4 regions of the Faecalibacillus sp. MSK20_93 genome follow, and region 1 is predicted to be linked to each of the others. Evidence: predicted binding sites of a transcription regulator. Region 1 holds the regulator's gene; each other region holds the start of a gene.

Region 1 (5,116 bases):
AAAATTTGGGTTTAAAAATGTTGCTGTTAGAAAAAGATACTATAGCAATGGTGAAGATGCGTATTTAATGATCAAGGAATTGGAGGGATAGAGATGTCATTATTACTAGCAATTGAATCAAGTTGTGATGAAATGGCGATGGCTGTCTTAAAAGATCAAAGAGAATTTTTAAGTAGTGTCGTGGCAAGTCAAATCGACATACATGCAATGTATGGTGGTGTTGTCCCTGAAATTGCCAGCCGTAAGCATGTTGAATGTGTATCTGTTGTTTTAAAAGAAACGTTAAAACAAGCAAATATAAAAATGGAAGACCTTGATGCTATTTGTGTAACAAAAGGTCCAGGACTTGTTGGCTCTTTACATATTGGTTTACAAGTCGCTAAAACACTTTCTTTGGCTTATGATAAACCATTAATTGGGGTTCACCATATTGCAGGGCATATTTATGCAAATAATTATGAAAAAGATATTGTTTATCCAGCACTATGTCTTGTAGTCAGTGGTGGGCATACAGAGCTTGTTTTGATGAAACATCCTTATTCTTTTGAAGTGATTGGTGAAACTTTAGATGATGCTGTTGGAGAAGCATATGATAAAGTGGGAAGAGTTTTAAATCTTCCTTATCCTGGAGGACCGGTTTTAGATAAGATGGCTCATTTAGGAAAGGCAAGTTATCATTTACCTAAACCATTAGATGATGATAGTTATAATTTTAGTTTTAGTGGTTTAAAATCAGCAGTAATCAATTTAGCACATAATCATAGACAAAAAGGTTTAGAAATCAATCAAAATGATTTAGCAACGTCTTTTCAAAATGTTGTTGTTGATGTCTTGGTCGATAAAACGATTCGAGCGGCTAAAGAATATGGTGTTAAAGAAATTATGTTAGCTGGTGGGGTTTCTGCTAATAGGGGTTTAAGAGAAAAGATGAAAGAGCAAGTTGCCATGTTAGAAGACGTACAATTGTCTCTTCCACCGATGAAATGTTGTACAGATAATGCAATGATGATTGCTTTAGCAGGAAAAGTTATGTATGATAATAATAAGTTTAGTGATTTATCGCTTGGCATTAAACCACATCTTGATTTAGAATTAGAATCAATAGGAGGGGATTAGTGTGGAGAAAAAAATATCAAAAGCGACAATGTCCCGTTTTCCTGTTTATTTAAAAGCGCTTAGAAAAATGCAACATGAAGGAAAAGAAACATGTTTATCGAGTGAATTGTTTGAAATTACAGGAATACAAGATACAACAATTAGGCGTGATTTTACATATTTATCAAAAACGGATAATTTTGGTAGACGTGGAAGAGGCTATGATGTTAAACATCTTATAGATGGTTTAAGTGAAGTTTTAGGTTTACGATTAGATGAACCTATTATTTTAATTGGGGTTGGCAATTTAGGAAGTGCCATTTTAAAATATAATCGTTGGCAATATACAGTAGGTAAGATTGTTTGTGGTTATGATATGGATAAAAATAAAGAAGGGGAAAGATTTGGTGTGAAAATTTGTCATATTGACAAGTTGGAAGAAACTTTTCCAAGTGATTGTAAAATTGCTATTTTGGCGATTTCAGAAAATGTTCAAGAAACAGTGGATCGTTTAATGAAATTAGGCATTAAAGGAATTGTAGATTTTACGCATAGTCATTTTATGGTTCAAGAAGGCGTTGAAGTCCAAACAGTAGATGTTGTGGTAGCTATTCAAGAATTAGTAATTAAAATGAAATCAAATGATCAAGAATAGGGAGAGAAAAATGTTTGAATTTATTACAGTAAGAGAATTATATGAATTATATATCAATGATAGAGACCAATTAGATGGTATTGAATATGTTGAATTACAAGGATGGATCCGTACAAATAGAAATAGTGGGAAAGTCGGATTTTTAGCTTTAAATGATGGAACATATTTTAAAAATGTACAAGTTGTTTATTTAGATGAAATTATTGATAATTATGAAGAAGCTTCTCATATTTCTACAGGAAGTGCTGTTAAAGTAACTGGTAAATTAAAATTAACACCAGATGGAAAACAACCTTTTGAAATTGAAGCAACACATTTAGTGGTTGAAGGAACTTGTGATGAAGATTTCCCATTACAAAAGAAAAGACATTCTTTTGAATACATGAGAGAAATTCCTCACTTAAGACCAAGAGCAAATACTTTTTATGCAATCTTTAGATTAAGATCTGTTTTATCAATGGCTATTCATGAATTCTTCCAAAACCAAGGATTCGTTTATGTCCATACACCAATCATTACTTCAAATGATGGTGAAGGTGCTGGAGAAATGTTTAGAGCAACAACAATCGATAATACAGAATTTGATAAAGATTTCTTTGGAAAAGAAGCTTATCTTACAGTTACAGGACAATTACATGTTGAAGCTTTTGCTTTAACATATCGTGATGTTTATACATTTGGACCTGCCTTTAGAGCGGAAAATTCAAATACTTCAAGACATGCTAGTGAATTCTGGATGATTGAACCTGAAATTGCTTTTGCTGACTTAGAAGATGATATGGATTTAATTGAAGATATGGTTAAATACTGTATTGATTATGTCTTAGATAATGCACCAGAAGAAATGAAATTCTTTGAAAGCATGATTGATAAAGAATGTATCAAACGTATCAAAGCAGTTAGAGATAGTGATTTTAAACGTATGACTTATACAGAAGCAATCGATTATTTATTAAAAGCAGATGTTAAATTTGAAAATAAAGTAGAATGGGGTATGGATTTAAATTCAGAACACGAACGTTATATCTGTGAAAAAATTGTTGGTGGACCAGTATTTTTAACAGATTACCCTAAAGAAATCAAAGCATTCTATATGCGTTTAAATGATGATGGTAAAACAGTAGCTGCTTGTGATTTACTTGTTCCAGGAATTGGTGAACTTGTTGGTGGATCACAACGTGAAGAAAGATATGATGTCTTAGAAAAAATTATGGATGAAAAAGGAATGGCCAAAGAAGGATTACAATGGTACATGGATCTACGTCGTTTTGGTGGATGTAAACATGCTGGATTTGGTTTAGGATTCGATCGTTTCTTAATGTATTTAACAGGTATGCAAAATATTAGAGATGTTGAACCATTCCCAAGAACTCCAAGAAATTTAAAATTCTAAAAGCCTATTCGTTAGGCTTTTTTTTGTGTATAATATGTGGGAGGTGACACACATGAATGAATATGATTTGATGAATCTCTATTTTAATTTTATTTTTAAAGACGGTAATAAGTCATTTAGGAATGTGTATGCAAGTTACGAACAACTTGGAGAATTTAAAAATTGGTTAACAAAACAAAATATAAAATTTCCATTTGTACATCAAATTCAAAAAAATGAATGTGAGTTACTTTTTAGAAGTAAAAACTTTGAAACCTATGATACGGCTTTTAAAACAAGTTATGCACATGATTTTCATAAATATATAGCAAAGGAAAAAGAAAAATATCAAGTCATTTTATTATCGGGAATCGATCAGCAATTCTTGGAAAATTTTGATAATAGTTATAATTATGATTTGATGCGCGTTTTTTGTATAAAAAAGGCATTGAAAGAAGATATCTCTTTATATGGACCTTTTCATCTGTTTTTAAATGCTCTTTATCAAATAGATCGTTGGCCTGGTGTTTTTATATTTAAAGGAGAGCAAAGTATTTTTTATCCTGTAAAAAACATAGAGGAAGTAAAAGAATGTTTTAGACTAATAGAAACAAATAAGATTTTTGAAAAGAAATGTCAAACAAATGAAGATCAATATTTTATACAACTAAGTGATCTTCATTTAGGAACAAAGAAAACAGACAATGGACTTATTGTATTACAAGATAGTCTAGATGAACTTTATCATATGCTTCCTCATGATCATCAACTTAAATTTTTGATTACGGGTGATCTAATGAATTCGCCTAATCGTAAAAATATGTATGCAGCCTCTCATTTTATGAATCGTTTAAAAAGGAAATATCATAGTGATGTAACGTTTATTTTAGGAAATCATGATGTCATTGTTTATGGCTTGAATCTTTTAAAAAAACAAAAGACAAAAGTGGTAGCTTATTTGCTAGGAGAAAATATTAAAGTTTATCCGGATGTTAAAATGATTGTGATCAAAATAGATTCTACTTCCCAAGGAAATCTAGCAAGGGGAATGGTCGGGCAAAGACTTTTACAAGAAATTGAAGATGAGTTATTATCTATTAATCATTTAGAGGATTATACTTTGATTGCTATGATGCATCATCATTTAATGCCACTTAGAAAAGATGATTTTTTGAAAATAAAATGGAATGAAAAACTATTCATGGGGAAAATTGCTGACTCGACAAAAGCCCTTGTGGATGCTCAAGATGTAATGTATTGGTTAGAAAAACATCATGTACGTTATATTTTCCATGGACACAAGCATATTCCTTGTGTTGTAAAAAAAGGAAATACATATATTATGGCAGGAGGTTCTTCGTGTGGAGGAGGTACCAGAGAAAGAAAAAGCAGTTATTTAAGTTATAATTTATTGAAATATAATCGTAAAGATCAAGCGTTTAAGTATTGTTTTGTATTCTATGATGATCTTACAAAACAAGAAAGACATCGTGTAAAAATAAAATTATTTATGGAGGATCAAAATGAAGTTAGTAGATAAGATGAAAGATGAAAATTTAGGACTTGCAATCCTATATAACTTTACAAAAGGGTATGGGCATGTTCCAATGAGTGTTTATGATGTAGTTTTACCATTTCTTTATCATGATGGTTTTAGAAATCATTTATTTGAAGGGGTTGAAGTAGAAGAAGCCCTTACTAAATGTGTTCAAGAGGATGCTTCTTTTATTCAAAATATATTAGATACAATTGAAAAAGATAAAGAAATGACATCAAGAGCATTAGGGATTTGTCTTTTAAATAAATATTTAAGTTTTGAATTTGAAGATAATGAAATGAAAGGAATTTATCATGAAAGCTCTATTTTAGATATTAATGAAGCAATCAATTTAGGAAAATTTTTTTCAGGAAAATCTTATGAAGATATTTTAAATATTTTAAAAAAAAAGAGTTCTAGCGTTGTCTTTTTAGATAGTGTTTGTTTAGGAGATGAT
Region 2 (5,116 bases), on a different contig from region 1:
TCAATTATTACAATAGTGACGGTTGGATTTAACTTCTTTAAAACGGTTTATAATGATTTTATTTATCAAGCGAGTTGTGAAAGATTCTATGGTATTCCTAAGTATTATTTTAGTTATAACTTAAATGATAAATTATATTGGTTGTTGTTAACTTCAATTGCTATTATTATATGTTTAACCCCAAGAATTATAAAAAAACATTGTTATAGTTCGTCAGAAACTTTTAATCGAATTATAAAATATATTTTTATTTTTTTATGTTGTATGTCTTTATGGGTGGTTATTTCTTTATTTTTAAATATTATAGTTTCTTATAATTATAGAGATTTTATTTTAGATGGAATTGTTTACTTAGTAAATACATATAGAAATGTGATGTCTGTGGTATTTTTGCTATTTAGTTTTTTTACTATTTTATTTTTATATGACATAAACGGCTTTTTAAAAACAGCACGATATAAAAAAATAGTTCTTATTATTTTTTTATTTTCTTTTGGAATGTGTTCGAATATTTTGTTGTTTGGTTCGATATCTCAAATAACATCTACAATTGATCAAAAAACAAAATATGAGTTTATAACAGTTGATGATAATGAATATGTAATTTTGTCTGAGTATAAAGGAAAATTTCTAGTGGTTTCATTTGAAAAAGATAGAGGAGAATATATTTTTAATACGAATCAATATAAATTTATTAATATGAATCAAGGATTAATAACTTATAAAGATGTAAAAAATTTAAAAATTAATAAAGGAGAATAATAATTACATAAGATATACGTATACCATTTAAAATTTTGTTAATTTTAAATGGTATATAAGTAATTGGATTATTTGATAAACAATTATAAGCAAATGCCAAATAAAATAATGTATAGAAATGTAATAAATCATCATTGATAATTATAGAAATTTTAAAAATCATAAATATTATACAAAAATGGTGAGATTATGAGTATCTAGAGATGACAAAAGAATGCAAAAAAGAACCAAGGCTATACGTCTAGGTTCTTTTTCATCCTTTTCGGATTTCTCTATACTAGTGTATCATATGAGTATAGATTGTCAATTTGAATTTTTATAGGATTTTAATGATTCTTTATTTAGTTTTGGAATATGCATTTCTTTTATGAGTATTTCTCTTAAAAATATGTCCATATTTATAATTATCATACTAAAAAAGGCCACAAATTCAACCGAATTTATTTTACGGTTATTTTATTGGCCACCTTGGCTAATAATTGTAATTCAATAGATTTTTAAATAATTATTTACTTAAGAAAGCAGACTTTTTCATATATTTATTAATTAGATCATAATTATGAATATATTGAAGAATTGATTTTTTATTTATCAACAGTTTAAATGATTACGTATTAACTCATTTTATGAATATAATCTATTAAATCTTGTATTTCTTTAGGGTAAGTTATATGACTATTTAAAACTTTTTTACCTAACTCATAAATCAGTTTGTCTTTTGATTTAGACGAACCAATATGATAAAAGTTTTTTACTTCCTGACTACAAATAAGATTTTCTTGTCTTAATTGATTAATTAAACAAAGTCCTTCAATAGATTTAACACGACTTAAGGCAACATAGAGTTGGCCATTATCAAATGAATAAGGAATAAGATTTACTTGATCATAGGTTTGACCTTGACTTTTATGCATTGTAATAGCGTAAGCAAGTTTTAAAGGAATTTGATAAAAAGCACCTACTTTTTCTTTAGATAAATGATTATCTTCAATATCTCCTTCTTTTCTTTTAGAAAGTACATAGTTTTCTATGGCCCATTCATGATAACCAAAGGTTACAAGTGTTTTATTTGTATCTAAGAGAACGGTAACACTTTCATCTTCTAATTTATAAACTTTTCCAAATGAACCATTTTGATAAAGATTTTGTTCTGTATCGTTAATTAAAACCATCACACGAGCACCAATTTTTAAATGAAGTTCATCTAGAGTAGGTTTATCAGAGTTTTTAACATCACCGACAATTCTTGAATGATAGACTTTAGCTTTATAAGGTATTTTGGAAAGTCTATCATGATTGATTTGTTCAGCTTTTCTATTAGTTGCTGTAAGAATAATACCATTTTCAAAAAGAGTTTTTTGACAATGCGTATTAAAATAATGAACACATGAATAATCACCAATACGTGCTTTATTCAGTTCATGAATAAATTCAGGATTCTTTTGTCGTATGACTTGTTTTAATTCAACTGTTTGAAAATTTAAATCTTGCCAGTTTGTTGATTCAAAAGCATAACCTTTATGATAATTTTCATAAATTTCTTTTAATACTTCTAAATCATTATCTGTAGTAACAGGAGGTAGTTGGAAAAGTCTCCAACAACGACGATTTGTTTACGAGATAATGAGTTTTCTTCTGCTTTCATAATTGTTCTTACAACAAAATCAAATAGATCAATACGACACATACTAATTTCATCAATAACAATAATGTCTCTTTCTTTTACCACTTGAGGAACTTTTTTAATATGTTTAACTACTTGAGGCTCTGGAGATACTTGAAAACAACGATGGATAGTAACACCTTGAATATTAATAGCAGCAATACCGGTAGGAGCACAAACAATAACATTTTTATTTTGTTTTTCCATTTCATTAATAAAAAGTTGTAAAACAAAAGATTTACCAGTACCTGCGCCACCTGTTAAAAAAACATTATTTCCAGATAATAATTGTTGATAAGCTTTATATTGATCTTTACTTAATGATATTTTATCTTTATTTTGTTTTCTTTGATTTGTTGTTTCTTGTTTTGAATGTAATGAACTTTTTTGATTATTTTGTTTTAAATAGGCTAAAGCTTCTTTTTTAGAATCAAAGCTTTTGAATTTAGCATCTTTAAAATGATCGATTTCTTTTTGACAATCTTTCCAAGTAGTATAAATACCTGGATGTCTTCCTTTTTTTACAGCATAATATTTCATGATATTCCTCCATGTTTATTATTATGACATATTATAAAAATATTTTAAATAAAACTTGTGAAATGTTACACATAGCCTTATATGTAACTTGTTTTTATTTTCACATGATACTAGAATATGTGTAGTTAGAAAAGAGGAGATTTAATTATGGCAAACAGATTTGTATTAAATGAAACAAGTTATCATGGAAAAGGAGCAATTGAATCAATTCCTGAAGAAGCAAAAGCAAGAGGATTCAAAAAAGCTTTAGTATGTTCAGATCCAGACTTAGTAAAATTTGGAGTAACAGCAAAAGTTACTGATTTATTAGATAAAGCAGGATTAGCTTATGAACTATATTCTAATATCAAACCTAATCCAACAATTGAAAATGTTCAACAAGGTGTTAAAGCATTACATGATGCTGGAGCAGATTATATGATTGCTATTGGTGGTGGTTCATCAATGGATACAGCAAAAGCAGTAGGTATTATTGATAAAAACCCTGAATTTGCTGATGTAAGAAGCCTAGAAGGTGTTGCACCAACTAAAAATCCTTGTACTCCAATCTTTGCAGTTCCTACAACAGCTGGTACTGCTGCTGAAGTAACAATCAACTATGTAATCACAGATGTTGAAAAAGATCGTAAAATGGTATGTGTAGACGTACATGATATTCCAGTTGTAGCATTCGTTGACCCAGATATGATGTCATCAATGCCTAAAGGATTAACTGCTGCTACAGGTATGGATGCCTTAACTCATGCTATCGAAGGTTATATTACTAAAGGTGCTTGGGAAATGTCAGATATGTTCCATATCAAAGCTATCGAAATTATTTCTAAATCATTAAGAGGTGCAGTAGAAAATACTCCTGAAGGTAGAGAAGGTATGGCTTTAGGTCAATATGTTGCAGGTATGGGATTCTCTAACGTAGGTTTAGGATTAGTTCACTCAATGGCTCATCCACTTGGAGCTTTATATGATACACCTCATGGTGTTGCTAATGCTATCATCTTACCAACAGTTATGGAATATAATGCACCATATACTGGTGAAAAATATAAAGACATTGCAGAAGCAATGGGTGTAGATACTACTGGTATGTCTCAAGAAGAATATCGTAAAGCAGCTGTAGATGCAGTTAAACAATTATCTAAAGATGTTGGTATTCCAGCTGACTTAAAAGAAATCGTTAAAGAAGAAGATTTACAATTCTTAAGTGAATCTGCTTTAGCTGATGCTTGCTGTCCAGGTAACCCAAGAGATACAAGTGTAGAAGAAATCAAAGAATTATATAAATCATTATTATAATAATAAGACAGTCCTCAATGAGGGCTGTTTTTTGTTTTAAAATGAAAAAAAAGAGAATTTTTGTTATTAATTTCACAATAAAGTTGACTTTTTATGAGGTTTCAATATAATTTTTTTAACATGTTAAAAAGGGGAAATTCGATGGAAACAAATAAAAAATCAAGTTTTTCAGGCCGTTTAGGATATGTTATGGCGGCTGCTGGTTCGGCTGTTGGATTAGGAAACATTTGGCGTTTTCCATATCTTGCGGCTAAATATGGTGGAGGTACTTTTTTATTTACTTACATTATTTTAGCGTTAACGGTTGGTTTTGCTTTACTTGTAAGTGAAACAGCATTAGGAAGAAAGACCGGAAACAATCCAATCAAAGCATATAAAATCTTAGGAGCAAAAAAATTAAAAATTGGTGGTTGGTTGAATTCAATTATTCCAATATTGATAGTTCCTTATTACTGTGTTGTTGGTGGTTGGGTATGTAAATACTTATTTGAATATTTAAGAGGATCAAGTCAAATCTTGACACAAGATACCTATTTTTCAAATTTTATTGCTAATCCAATTAGTCCAGCTTTTTGGTTAGTTGTTTTTGCAGTATTAACTTTTATTGTGGTTATTAAAGGTGTAGAAAAAGGAATTGAAAAAGTAAGTAAGATCTTAATGCCTATTTTAGTAGTGATAGCTATTTTTATTTCAATTTATGGTTTAATGACACCAGGGGCTATTGAAGGTTTAAAATATTATATCATTCCTGATTTTTCTAAATTCAGTATTATGACAGTCATTGCTGCGATGGGGCAAATGTTCTATTCTTTATCGATTGGAATGGGAATTTTATTTACTTATGGTTCTTATATGAAA
Region 3 (5,116 bases), on a different contig from region 1:
TCTAAAATTGGGAAGTTACGATTTAATCGTTAAAGGGATATAACAATATTATCTTTTAATAGCAAAATTATTGATCTAATTGATAGAATGAATCAACGCCACCATATAAGCTTTGTTTTCCTAATTCATCTTCAATTCTTAATAATTGATTGTATTTAGCAATACGGTCTGTTCTTGATGCAGAACCAGTTTTAATTTGTCCAGCATTTGTAGCTACAGCAATATCAGCAATTGTTGTATCTTCTGTTTCACCGGATCTATGAGAAACAACAGCAGTATAGTTTGCTTTTTGAGCCATTTGAATAGCTTCTAGTGTTTCAGTTAAAGTACCAATTTGGTTAACTTTAATTAAGATAGAGTTTGCAGTTTTCTTAGCAATACCTTCTTGTAAACGTTTTGTATTTGTTACAAAGAAGTCATCCCCTACTAATTGTACTTTTTTACCTAATTTTTCAGTTAAATATTTCCATCCGTCCCAGTCATCTTGATCAAGACCATCTTCGATAGAAATAATTGGGTATTTTTCAACAAGTTCACCGTAGAAATCAACTAACTCTTTTGAAGTAAATGTTCTATTTCCTTCACCCGGTAAAACATATTTACCATCTTTATAGAATTCTGAACTAGCAACATCCATTGCAAGTTTAACATCTACACCTGGTTTATAACCTGCTTTTTCAATAGCTTCGATAACTGTTTGAATAGCTTCTTCATTTGATTTTAAGTTAGGAGCAAATCCACCTTCGTCACCTACAGCAGTATTTAATCCTTTATCATGTAATACAGCTTTTAAATTATGGAATACTTCAGCACCCATACGAATCGCTTCTTTGAATGTAGGAGCTGAAACTGGCATAATCATAAATTCTTGGAAATCAATGTTGTTATCAGCATGTGCTCCACCATTGATAATATTCATCATTGGTGTAGGAATAACATGAGCATTAGCTCCACCAATATAACGATATAATGGCATACCTAATGAATCAGCAGCACATTTAGCAACGGCAAGAGAAACACCTAAGATAGCATTTGCTCCAAGTTTTCCTTTATTATCTGTACCATCTAAATCAATCATTGCCTGATCGATTTCTCTTTGAGCAAAAACGTCATACCCTAATAATTCAGGAGCAATCACTTCGTTTACATTTTTAACAGCCTGTAAAACACCTTTACCTAAATAACGTGATTTATCTCCATCTCTTAATTCAACGGCTTCATAAATTCCTGTAGAAGCTCCACTTGGTACGATTGCTCTACCAAAAGCTCCACATTCACTTCTAACTTCAACTTCAACAGTTGGATTTCCACGAGAGTCTAATACTTCGCGTGCTTTAATACTTTGAATTAAATCCATTTTAATACTTCCTTCTTTCATTTTTGTTTTGTTTGTGTTTGTGATTTTTGTTTGTGATCTAGTATCAATAAAAAATGATTTATTAACACGAAGTTAGCTGTAACTAACTGTCTATAAGTTAGCATATACTAACCTTGTGTGTCAACCCTTTTTGACTACTTTTTTTCAACTTCAAATACTATTTTGTCCCTTTTTTTATAAAATATTCTTTGATAGATACAAAAAAATTTCTTTTTTCATTTATTTATCTTTCTTGTTTCATTGACTTTCTTTAATCGACACTTTATAATTTGTTCAGGTGAATTCCTTCACCTGAAGGAAGAAATTTATGTAGTTTTACGTTATTTCTTTTTTAATGTTTGTGATCATTAATGTGATGAAAGGAGAAAATAAAAAATGATTTATTCACATGAAGTTGAAGAAATGTGCACTGTAAATCGTGGTGCATCACACGGATGTGCTCCTATTCCTGAAGAAGGAAAATGGGTATATTCAAGAGAAATCAAAGATATTTCTGGTTTAACACATGGTATTGGTTGGTGTGCTCCACAACAAGGTGCATGTAAACTTACTTTAAATGTTAAAGAAGGTATCATTGAAGAAGCATTAATCGAAACTGTTGGATGCTCAGGTATGACTCACTCTGCTGCTATGGCTAGTGAAGCATTAGTTGGTAAAACTTTATTAGAAGGTTTAAATACTGACTTAGTTTGTGACGCTATTAACACAGCTATGAGAGAATTATTCTTACAAATCGTTTATGGACGTACTCAATCAGCATTCTCTGAAGGTGGATTACCTGTAGGTGCTGGTCTTGAAGACTTAGGTAAAGGTTTAAGATCAATGGTAGGTACATCATACTCTACTAAATTAAAAGGACCTCGTTACTTAGAATTAACTGAAGGTTACATTACTCGTATCGCTTTAGATACAAATGATGAAATTATCGGTTACGAATTCGTTAACTTAGGTAGAATGATGGAAATGATTAAAGATGGAAAAGATGCTAATGAAGCTTTAGAAGCTGCTAAAGGTAACTACGGTAGATTCAACGATGCTGCTAAATACATCGATCCAAGAAAAGAATAATAGGAGGATACGAAAAAATGGCATTATTTGAAAGTTATGAAAGAAGAATTGATCAAATTAACGCTGCATTAGCTAAATATGATATCAAATCAATCGAAGAAGCAAAAGCTATTTGTGATGAAAAAGGTATCAACGTTTATGATATCGTAAAATCTACACAACCAATTTGTTTCGAAAACGCTTGTTGGGCATATACAGTTGGTGCTGCTATGGCAATTAAAAATGGTGATACTAAAGCAGAAGATGCTGCTAAAACAATCGGTGTTGGATTACAATCATTCTGTATTCCAGGATCTGTTGCTGATGATCGTAAAGTAGGTTTAGGTCATGGTAACTTAGGAGCAATGTTATTAAACGAAAATACTCAATGTTTCGCTTTCTTAGCTGGACATGAATCTTTCGCTGCTGCTGAAGGTGCAATCAAAATTGCTGAAAAAGCTAACAAAGTAAGAAAAAATCCATTAAGAGTTATCTTAAATGGTTTAGGAAAAGATGCTGCTAAAATCATCTCAAGAATCAATGGTTTCACTTATGTAGAAACTCAATTCGATTATTTTACTGGAGAAGTTAAAGAAGTATCTAGAACTGCTTATAGTGATGGTCCACGTGCTAAAGTTAACTGCTATGGTGCAGATGACGTACGTGAAGGTGTTGCTATCATGCATAAAGAAGGTGTAGATGTATCAATCACTGGTAACTCTACTAACCCTACTCGTTTCCAACATCCTGTTGCTGGAACATACAAAAAAGAATGTATTGAACAAGGTAAAAAATACTTCTCAGTTGCATCTGGTGGTGGAACTGGACGTACTTTACATCCTGATAACATGGCTGCTGGTCCTGCTTCTTATGGTATGACTGATACTATGGGACGTATGCACAGTGATGCTCAATTTGCTGGTTCTTCATCAGTTCCTGCTCACGTAGAAATGATGGGATTAATCGGTATGGGTAACAACCCAATGGTTGGAGCTACTGTAGCTGTTGCTGTTGCAATTGAAGAAGCTTGTAAATAATTAGGGTTTTCCTAAAAAAAGCTAAAAAGTCTTGATTTTATCAAGACTTTTTTTGTTATATTAATTCTTTATCATATCAAAATATTTGTTTTTTAGTTATAATATAGTTAGGTGATAAATATGTACAAAAGTTTTCAAATAAAATCAAATTATGATCAACTAAAATTAGATGGCATTATTATTTCTTGTGAAAGCCCAAAAGGAATTGTACAAATTTCTCATGGTATGTGTGAGCATAAAGAGAGATACATCGACTTTATGAATTTCTTATCAAATCAAGGTTATTTATGTATTATTCATGACCATCGTGGACATGGAAAAAGTATAAAAGACAAAAATGATTTGGGGTATTTTTATGATAATGGTCATCTAGCAATTGTTGAAGATCTCCATCAAATTACTTTGATGATTAAACAACAATATCCTTATCTCCCACTCTATCTTTTAGGACATAGTATGGGGTCTTTAGTCGTGCGCTGTTTTTGCCAAAAGTATGATCAAGATATTGATGGTTTAATTGTTTGTGGAAGTCCTAGTGATAATCCTCTTGCTCCTATAGGAATAAAAATAGCTCGTATCTATTCAAAAGTCAAAGATGATCATTATCGTCCTCAATTAATTCAAAATTTAAGTTTTCAAGCTTTTAATAAAAGGTTTCATACAGATATTCCTAACAGTTGGATTTGTAGTGATGAAAATATTGTAGATTCTTATAACAAAAATCCTTTATGTTATTTTACTTTTACCGCAAATGGCTTTGAATCTCTCTTTAATCTTGTAATAAATACATATCATAATGAAAACTGGACAATGTCTAATCCCTCTTTACCTATTTTATTTATTGCTGGTAAAGATGATCCTTGCATTACAAATGAAGTAAAATTCAACAAAGCTGTTTCCAACATAAAATCTAAAGGTTATATGTGTGTAGATTCCTATCTTTTTGAAAATATGCGTCATGAAATTTTAAACGAAAAGCAAAATCAGCTTGTATATCAATATATATTAGATAATTTAAACGCATGGCAAACAAATATATAAAAATTGTAATTTGAAATACTTATTAATCATTTAGATTATTTTTCATTTTCGTATCCATTAAAATCATACCGTGATATAATAAGTTAAATAAAAATGACTTGAAAGTAGTGATTAAGATGAACAAAGAAATAAAGAATAATCTCCCTCTTAATATAATTGATATCTTTAACACTTTGGGAAATAACTTCAGCAAAATTTATACAGTTGATTGACAAACAAAAAGTATTACCATTTATCGTTATAAAAATTCAAACATGAACGATGAAGAATTTCCTAAAGATGTTCTTCCTTTTGAAGAAGAAATAAAAAAACATATTGATAAATATGTTTTAGGAGAAGATAAAGAAGCTCATGTTTCAACATCCTCTTTTTATCGTCACTATAAAGATAAATATGACGTGATGAATGATAATTATAAAAGGATCCTAGACCAATATATGCATAGTAGTCAAAATCACAATTATGAAGATGTCTTCGTTAATTTATTTAATATGAGTAAAGAGCTTCATTATTTAAAAAATGCTTTTGATTATACCGGTATTAATTCTTTAGGAGATTTTATCTACCAATATTCCTATAATACCTTTATTGAGATGTGTAAAATAAAAAACAT
Region 4 (5,116 bases), on a different contig from region 1:
AAACTTCCAAAAAAACTATGGCAGCAAGTCAAGATTCATTGACTCAATTATCTGATGGAAAAACATCATTAGATAATTATGCTACATTAATTAAAACATTAAATGCAAGTGGTGATGCTCAAAAACAAGGAATTGCTAGTAAATTATTAACTAGTGGATTGTCAAGAGCAGAAATCGATGCTTATGGTTTAACAAATTATTTCCCTGTAGATAAATATAAAGACGGTGTAGCTTCATATATGGATTCGGTTGCTACTTATACAACAGGTGCATCTACAGCAATTAATACATTATCTAGTTCAACTAAATCAAGTTTAAATGATTTAGATGCAGCTCTTAATGGTGGAACTTTAACAGATGGTACAAAAGTTCCTACAGGATTAGTAAGTGGAACTCAAACAGTCCAAGCTGGATTAAATGAAGTGAATGCAAAAGTTAATGGTGGTAAATATGTAACTGTTGACAATGATGGAAATATTAAACAAGTAACTGTTGATTCTAAAGATGCTTTAGTTGCAGGTGTTCAAGCTTATACAGCTGGTGTGGATAGTTTACAAAAAGGTTTAACACAAATCGCTGATAACAATACAGCTTTAACAAGTGGTGCTACTGCTTTAGCTGATGGTACTTCAAAATTAAACAGTAATGTTCCTGAATTAACTAAAGGAATTACAGCTTTAACAAGTGGTGTTGATCAATTGGCTACAGGTACTTCAACATTAGTAAGCAATAATGCTACATTAATGAATGGTGCTAATCAATTATCTGATGGTGCTGGTCAAATTAGTGATGGTGCTAGTAAGTTGGCTGCTGGTTCTGATACTTTAGGTGATGGAATTAAGAGTGCAGCTGATGGTGTAACTACTTTAAATGATGCATTAAAATCTGGTGCAGAAGAAAGTAAGATTGATTCAACAAATAAAACTACTGATATGGTAGCTACTCCTGTTGAAACAAGTCATAAAGAAATTTCTAAAGTTGAAAATAACGGTCATGCAATGGCTCCTTATATGATGTCAGTTGGTTTATATGTAACATGCTTAGCATTTGCTTTAATGTATCCAATTAGACATGGTATTAAAAAAGCTGAAAATGCATGGAAATATTGGGCAAGTAAAGCAACTGTTATGTATACAGTTTCTACATTAGCAGCTATCGTAATGGTTACTGCTTTAAGATTAATTAATGGATTTGAACCTGTTAATTTAGGTTTAACATACTTACTTGCAATTCTCGTATCGGCGGCATTTATGTCACTTGTCATGTTATTAAGTTTAACAACTGGATTTATTGGTGACTTCTTGTTGCTTGTATTCATGATTGTTAACTTAGGTGGTTCTGCTGGTACTTATCCATTAGATACAGGTCCAGCTATCTACAAAGCTATTCATAAATTTGTACCATATACTTATAGTGTAGATGGATTTAGAAAAACAATTAGTATGACAGCTCCTTCAATTTCAGTTGAAATTGCAGTGTTTGCAGGAATCTTAATAGTATGTTCATTATTAACAGTTGTTTACTTCAAATATAAAAACAAAGAAGATAAACATGCAATTCCTCAAATGTTTGAAGAAGTAAATTCAACAAAAGCTGAATAGTATAAAGGAATCCTAGAAATAGGGTTCTTTTTTATATGTAGTTCAAACTAAAAGCGAAAATATCTTTTGTGAACATTTTAACAAAATGGTAAAATAAAGGTAGGAGGATGAATCTATGGAAATTAAAAATGTTGTTGTTATTGGTGGAGGCGTTTTAGGAAGTCAAATTGCTTATCAAGCAGCTTATTGTGGATTTAATGTAACGATTTGGCTTAGAAGTGAAGGAAGTATAGGAAGATGTCAGCCTAAATTAGATCATTTAAAAGAGGTTTATCATGATACGATTACTTTAATGGATAGCGATAAAGGAAAGACACCTCAAAATTGGGCCATGGGTATTAGCGATTATGAAGATTTTGATAAAGAAAAATGTTTAGAAAAAGCTAATAAGGCCTATGAAAATATTAAATTAGAATTAGATTTACAAAAAGCAGTCAGTGATGCCGATTTAATTATTGAATCAATGGCTGAAAATGTAGAACAAAAAAAGGATATTTATAAAAAAATGGCAGATTTATTACCTGAAAAGACAGTTATTGTTACGAATTCATCTACATTATTACCATCGAAGTTCGCTAAATATACAAAACGTCCAGAAAAATATTTATCATTACATTTTGCAAATAGTATTTGGAAAAATAATATGACAGAAGTCATGGCACAAAAACAAACGAATCAAAAATATTTTGATTTGATTATGGATTTTGCTAAAGAAATAAGAATGATACCATTACCTGTTCGTAAAGAAAAATCAGGATATTTATTAAATTCAATGCTTGTTCCTTTATTGTTTTCAGGTATGGATCTTTATGTTAATGGGATTAGCGATCCTGAAAGTATAGATAAAGCTTGGACTTTAGGTACAGGAGCTCCGAAAGGACCTTTCCAAATTTTAGATACGGTAGGACTTACGACAGCTTATAATATTGTTTCAATGTATTTAAAAGTTCCTTCATTTTTAGCTCCTTATAATTTTAAAGGAATGGCTAAGATGTTAAAGAGATATATTGATGAAGGAAAACTTGGAATAGCTTCAGGTGAAGGTTTTTATAAATATTAGAAGAATTGTTTGTATTCTTCTTTTTATTTATTATAACTATAAAGAGGGATGGAGATGGAAAAATGGCCAAAAAGGTACTGTATGTCGCAATTGATAAACTAACAAAAGAGGTTTATAAATTTAAACAATGGAGCGAATGTCAAAAACTTGTAAGCGAAGGAAAATATGTTTATAAGGGGTTTTCGCAAGAAAAGTTAAAAGATGTAGAGAGCTATATTGCATCTTTTAAACAAACAATGGATGAATCACAACTTAATTTAAATGAAAAAGATGTACCATATGCTTATGTAGATGGAAGTTGTTTAACAAATGGAGATACATGTTATGCTTATAGCTTTGGTGTAATAATTGTTGAAAATAATCAAGAAATTTATACAAACTGTCAAAAATTTGATGATGAATTTGTAGAATATAATCAGGTTATGGGAGAATTAAAAGCAGCGTTAGATACAGTTTCTTATTGCGTTCAACAAGGATACAAGAAAATGTATGTAATTCATGATTATGAAGGTGTTGCTTTCTATGCAACAGGAGCGTGGGTTAATGAAGATGAAAGACTTGAAAATCTTTATGTAAAACAAATGAAAGAATATGAAAAACAAATTGAAATTACTTTTGTGAAAGTAAAATCACATGTCGCAAATAAAACGAAAATCAATCGATATAATGATCGAGCAGATGAACTTGCTAACTTAGCGCTTGGTAGATAATTGGAAAGAAATTTCCAATTTTTTTACAAAAAAGAAGAAAAAAGCAAAAAAAGAGCGAATAAATAAGTAGGAGGACTACTTATGGAAACGGTAATACAAAATACAATAACCAATCATAAAATCATGTTAGGTCAACATTACAAAGCAATCGTAGGAAATCAGGAGATGCTAGCAAGAATGATTCATGAATTTGTAAAAGAAGCAAGACATTTAAGTGTTAAAGAAATTATGAAAATCATCAAGGATGAACAGTGTTTTAGGTGGCTCAATAATGAAAATATGATACCAAACTATGGAACAGTAAAGTTTGATATGTTATGTTGTGTTGATCTTCCTCAATTAAATGAAACCAATAAACGAATCTATTTAAATGTTGAAATACAAAATAATATTCATCCAGGTTATTCACTTGTAACAAGAGGAATAGCGTCTGTACTAAGGATATTAACGACACAATGGGGAAGGGAATATGATGATAAAAACTATGATGGAATGAAGAAAGTCTATTCATTGTGGATCATGCCACAAGCAACAAAAAAGAAAAGATGGAGATGTAGATGTTTACAAAGTAAAAAAGAAAGGAGGAATAGAAAAGAAGAAAACAAAGAAAATCATGACGAGGAAGAACTTATTATGATATGCTTGAACCAGAAACATGATACTACAAAAAAGTATCCCAAACATGATGAAGTACTCATGCCATTAGTAGCCTTTTTAAATAATAGAATAGACTATCAAGGGAATAAAGAGATTATTAAAGGATATGGATTTAAGGAAATAGAAAGGGAGGTCAAAGAAATGTGTGATTATGCAAACTTTCTTGAAAGAAAAGCAAGAAATGAAGGAATCAATCAAGAAATTAGCCAAGGAATCAACTAAGGCGAAAGATAGAACGTAAAGAAAAGAATATAGAACATGTAAGAAATGTGATGAATGAGTTAAATTGTTCATATCAAAGAGCAACAAACATTTTAAAATTATCAGAGAATGAAAAAAAGAGTATTGAAAAGCATTTTCAATCTTAATGATTAAAAGATATGTTTAAAGAGTAATTAAAAAGATTGCTCTTTTTTTCATATTATGAAACGAATAAATCTCTTGTTTTGTAAGTGTTATAATACCTCCTAGATAAACGGAGGTAGAGAAAATGAGTTTTCCAAAAGATTTTTTATGGGGTGGCGCTATTGCTGCTAATCAATATGAAGGTGCTTGGTTGGAAGATGGGAAACAACCGAACGTTACAGATGTACTTGTAGGTATTATGTCTAAAGATCCTGGTATTCAATGGAATGAAGATAAGAAAAAATATGAAATGAAATTAAATCCAGATAAAGTTTATTTATCACATGATGCCGTAGATGGATATCATCGTTACCGTGAAGATTTAAAATTAATGAAAGGTATGGGATTCAATAGTTTTAGAACTTCTATTGCTTGGGGAAGAATTTTCCCTAATGGGGATGAACTTGAACCAAATGAAGCAGGTCTTGCTTATTATGATGATATGTTTGCATGCATGAATGAATTAGGAATGGAACCTGTCATTACTTTATCACATTATGAAACCCCATTACATTTAATTACTGAATATGGTGGATGGTCTAATCCTCAATTAATTGATTTTTGGTTACGTTATGTAAAAACTGTTTTTACACGTTATAAAGGAAAAGTTAAGTTCTGGCTTACATTTAATGAAGTCAATGCGTTATTTAGAATGCCGCTTGTTGCTGGTGGGGTTCTTACAA

What was found. Region 1 encodes Rex, which represses fermentation and respiration genes when NADH is low (regulators of the CRP and FNR family bind a similar motif). Its sites were predicted from a motif close to GTGAANNNNTTCAC; they were not measured.
Region 2: the regulator Rex is predicted to act here: its motif matches at 3,023-3,036, upstream of fucO (lactaldehyde reductase).
Region 3: the regulator Rex is predicted to act here: its motif matches at 1,656-1,669, upstream of LJD34_RS06985 (iron-sulfur cluster assembly scaffold protein).
Region 4: the regulator Rex is predicted to act here: its motif matches at 1,670-1,683, upstream of LJD34_RS10475 (3-hydroxyacyl-CoA dehydrogenase).

Annotation. Positions count from the first base shown of each region.
Region 1 covers NZ_JAJDKA010000009.1:52,594-57,709, forward strand. Annotated here, with positions in the region: gene rimI (ribosomal protein S18-alanine N-acetyltransferase) at 1-91, shown strand, start outside; gene tsaD (tRNA (adenosine(37)-N6)-threonylcarbamoyltransferase complex transferase subunit TsaD) at 94-1,116, shown strand; gene LJD34_RS04655 (redox-sensing transcriptional repressor Rex) at 1,118-1,750, shown strand; gene asnS (asparagine--tRNA ligase) at 1,761-3,143, shown strand; gene LJD34_RS04665 (metallophosphoesterase family protein) at 3,196-4,662, shown strand; gene LJD34_RS04670 (D-2-hydroxyacid dehydrogenase) at 4,646-5,116, shown strand, end outside.
Region 2 covers NZ_JAJDKA010000029.1:13,486-18,601, forward strand. Annotated here, with positions in the region: gene LJD34_RS09485 (hypothetical protein) at 1-762, shown strand, start outside; gene LJD34_RS09490 (helicase C-terminal domain-containing protein) at 1,377-1,934, opposite strand; gene LJD34_RS09495 (viroplasmin family protein) at 2,315-2,965, opposite strand; gene fucO (lactaldehyde reductase) at 3,113-4,258, shown strand; gene LJD34_RS09505 (sodium-dependent transporter) at 4,400-5,116, shown strand, end outside.
Region 3 covers NZ_JAJDKA010000017.1:42,297-47,412, reverse strand. Annotated here, with positions in the region: gene eno (phosphopyruvate hydratase) at 68-1,357, opposite strand; gene LJD34_RS06985 (iron-sulfur cluster assembly scaffold protein) at 1,754-2,446, shown strand; gene LJD34_RS06980 (GGGtGRT protein) at 2,464-3,462, shown strand; gene LJD34_RS06975 (alpha/beta fold hydrolase) at 3,583-4,503, shown strand; gene LJD34_RS06970 (TetR/AcrR family transcriptional regulator) at 4,758-5,116, shown strand, end outside.
Region 4 covers NZ_JAJDKA010000035.1:20,097-25,212, reverse strand. Annotated here, with positions in the region: gene LJD34_RS10480 (YhgE/Pip family protein) at 1-1,601, shown strand, start outside; gene LJD34_RS10475 (3-hydroxyacyl-CoA dehydrogenase) at 1,717-2,661, shown strand; gene LJD34_RS10470 (RNase H family protein) at 2,724-3,371, shown strand; gene LJD34_RS10465 (hypothetical protein) at 3,453-4,250, shown strand; gene LJD34_RS10460 (glycoside hydrolase family 1 protein) at 4,519-5,116, shown strand, end outside.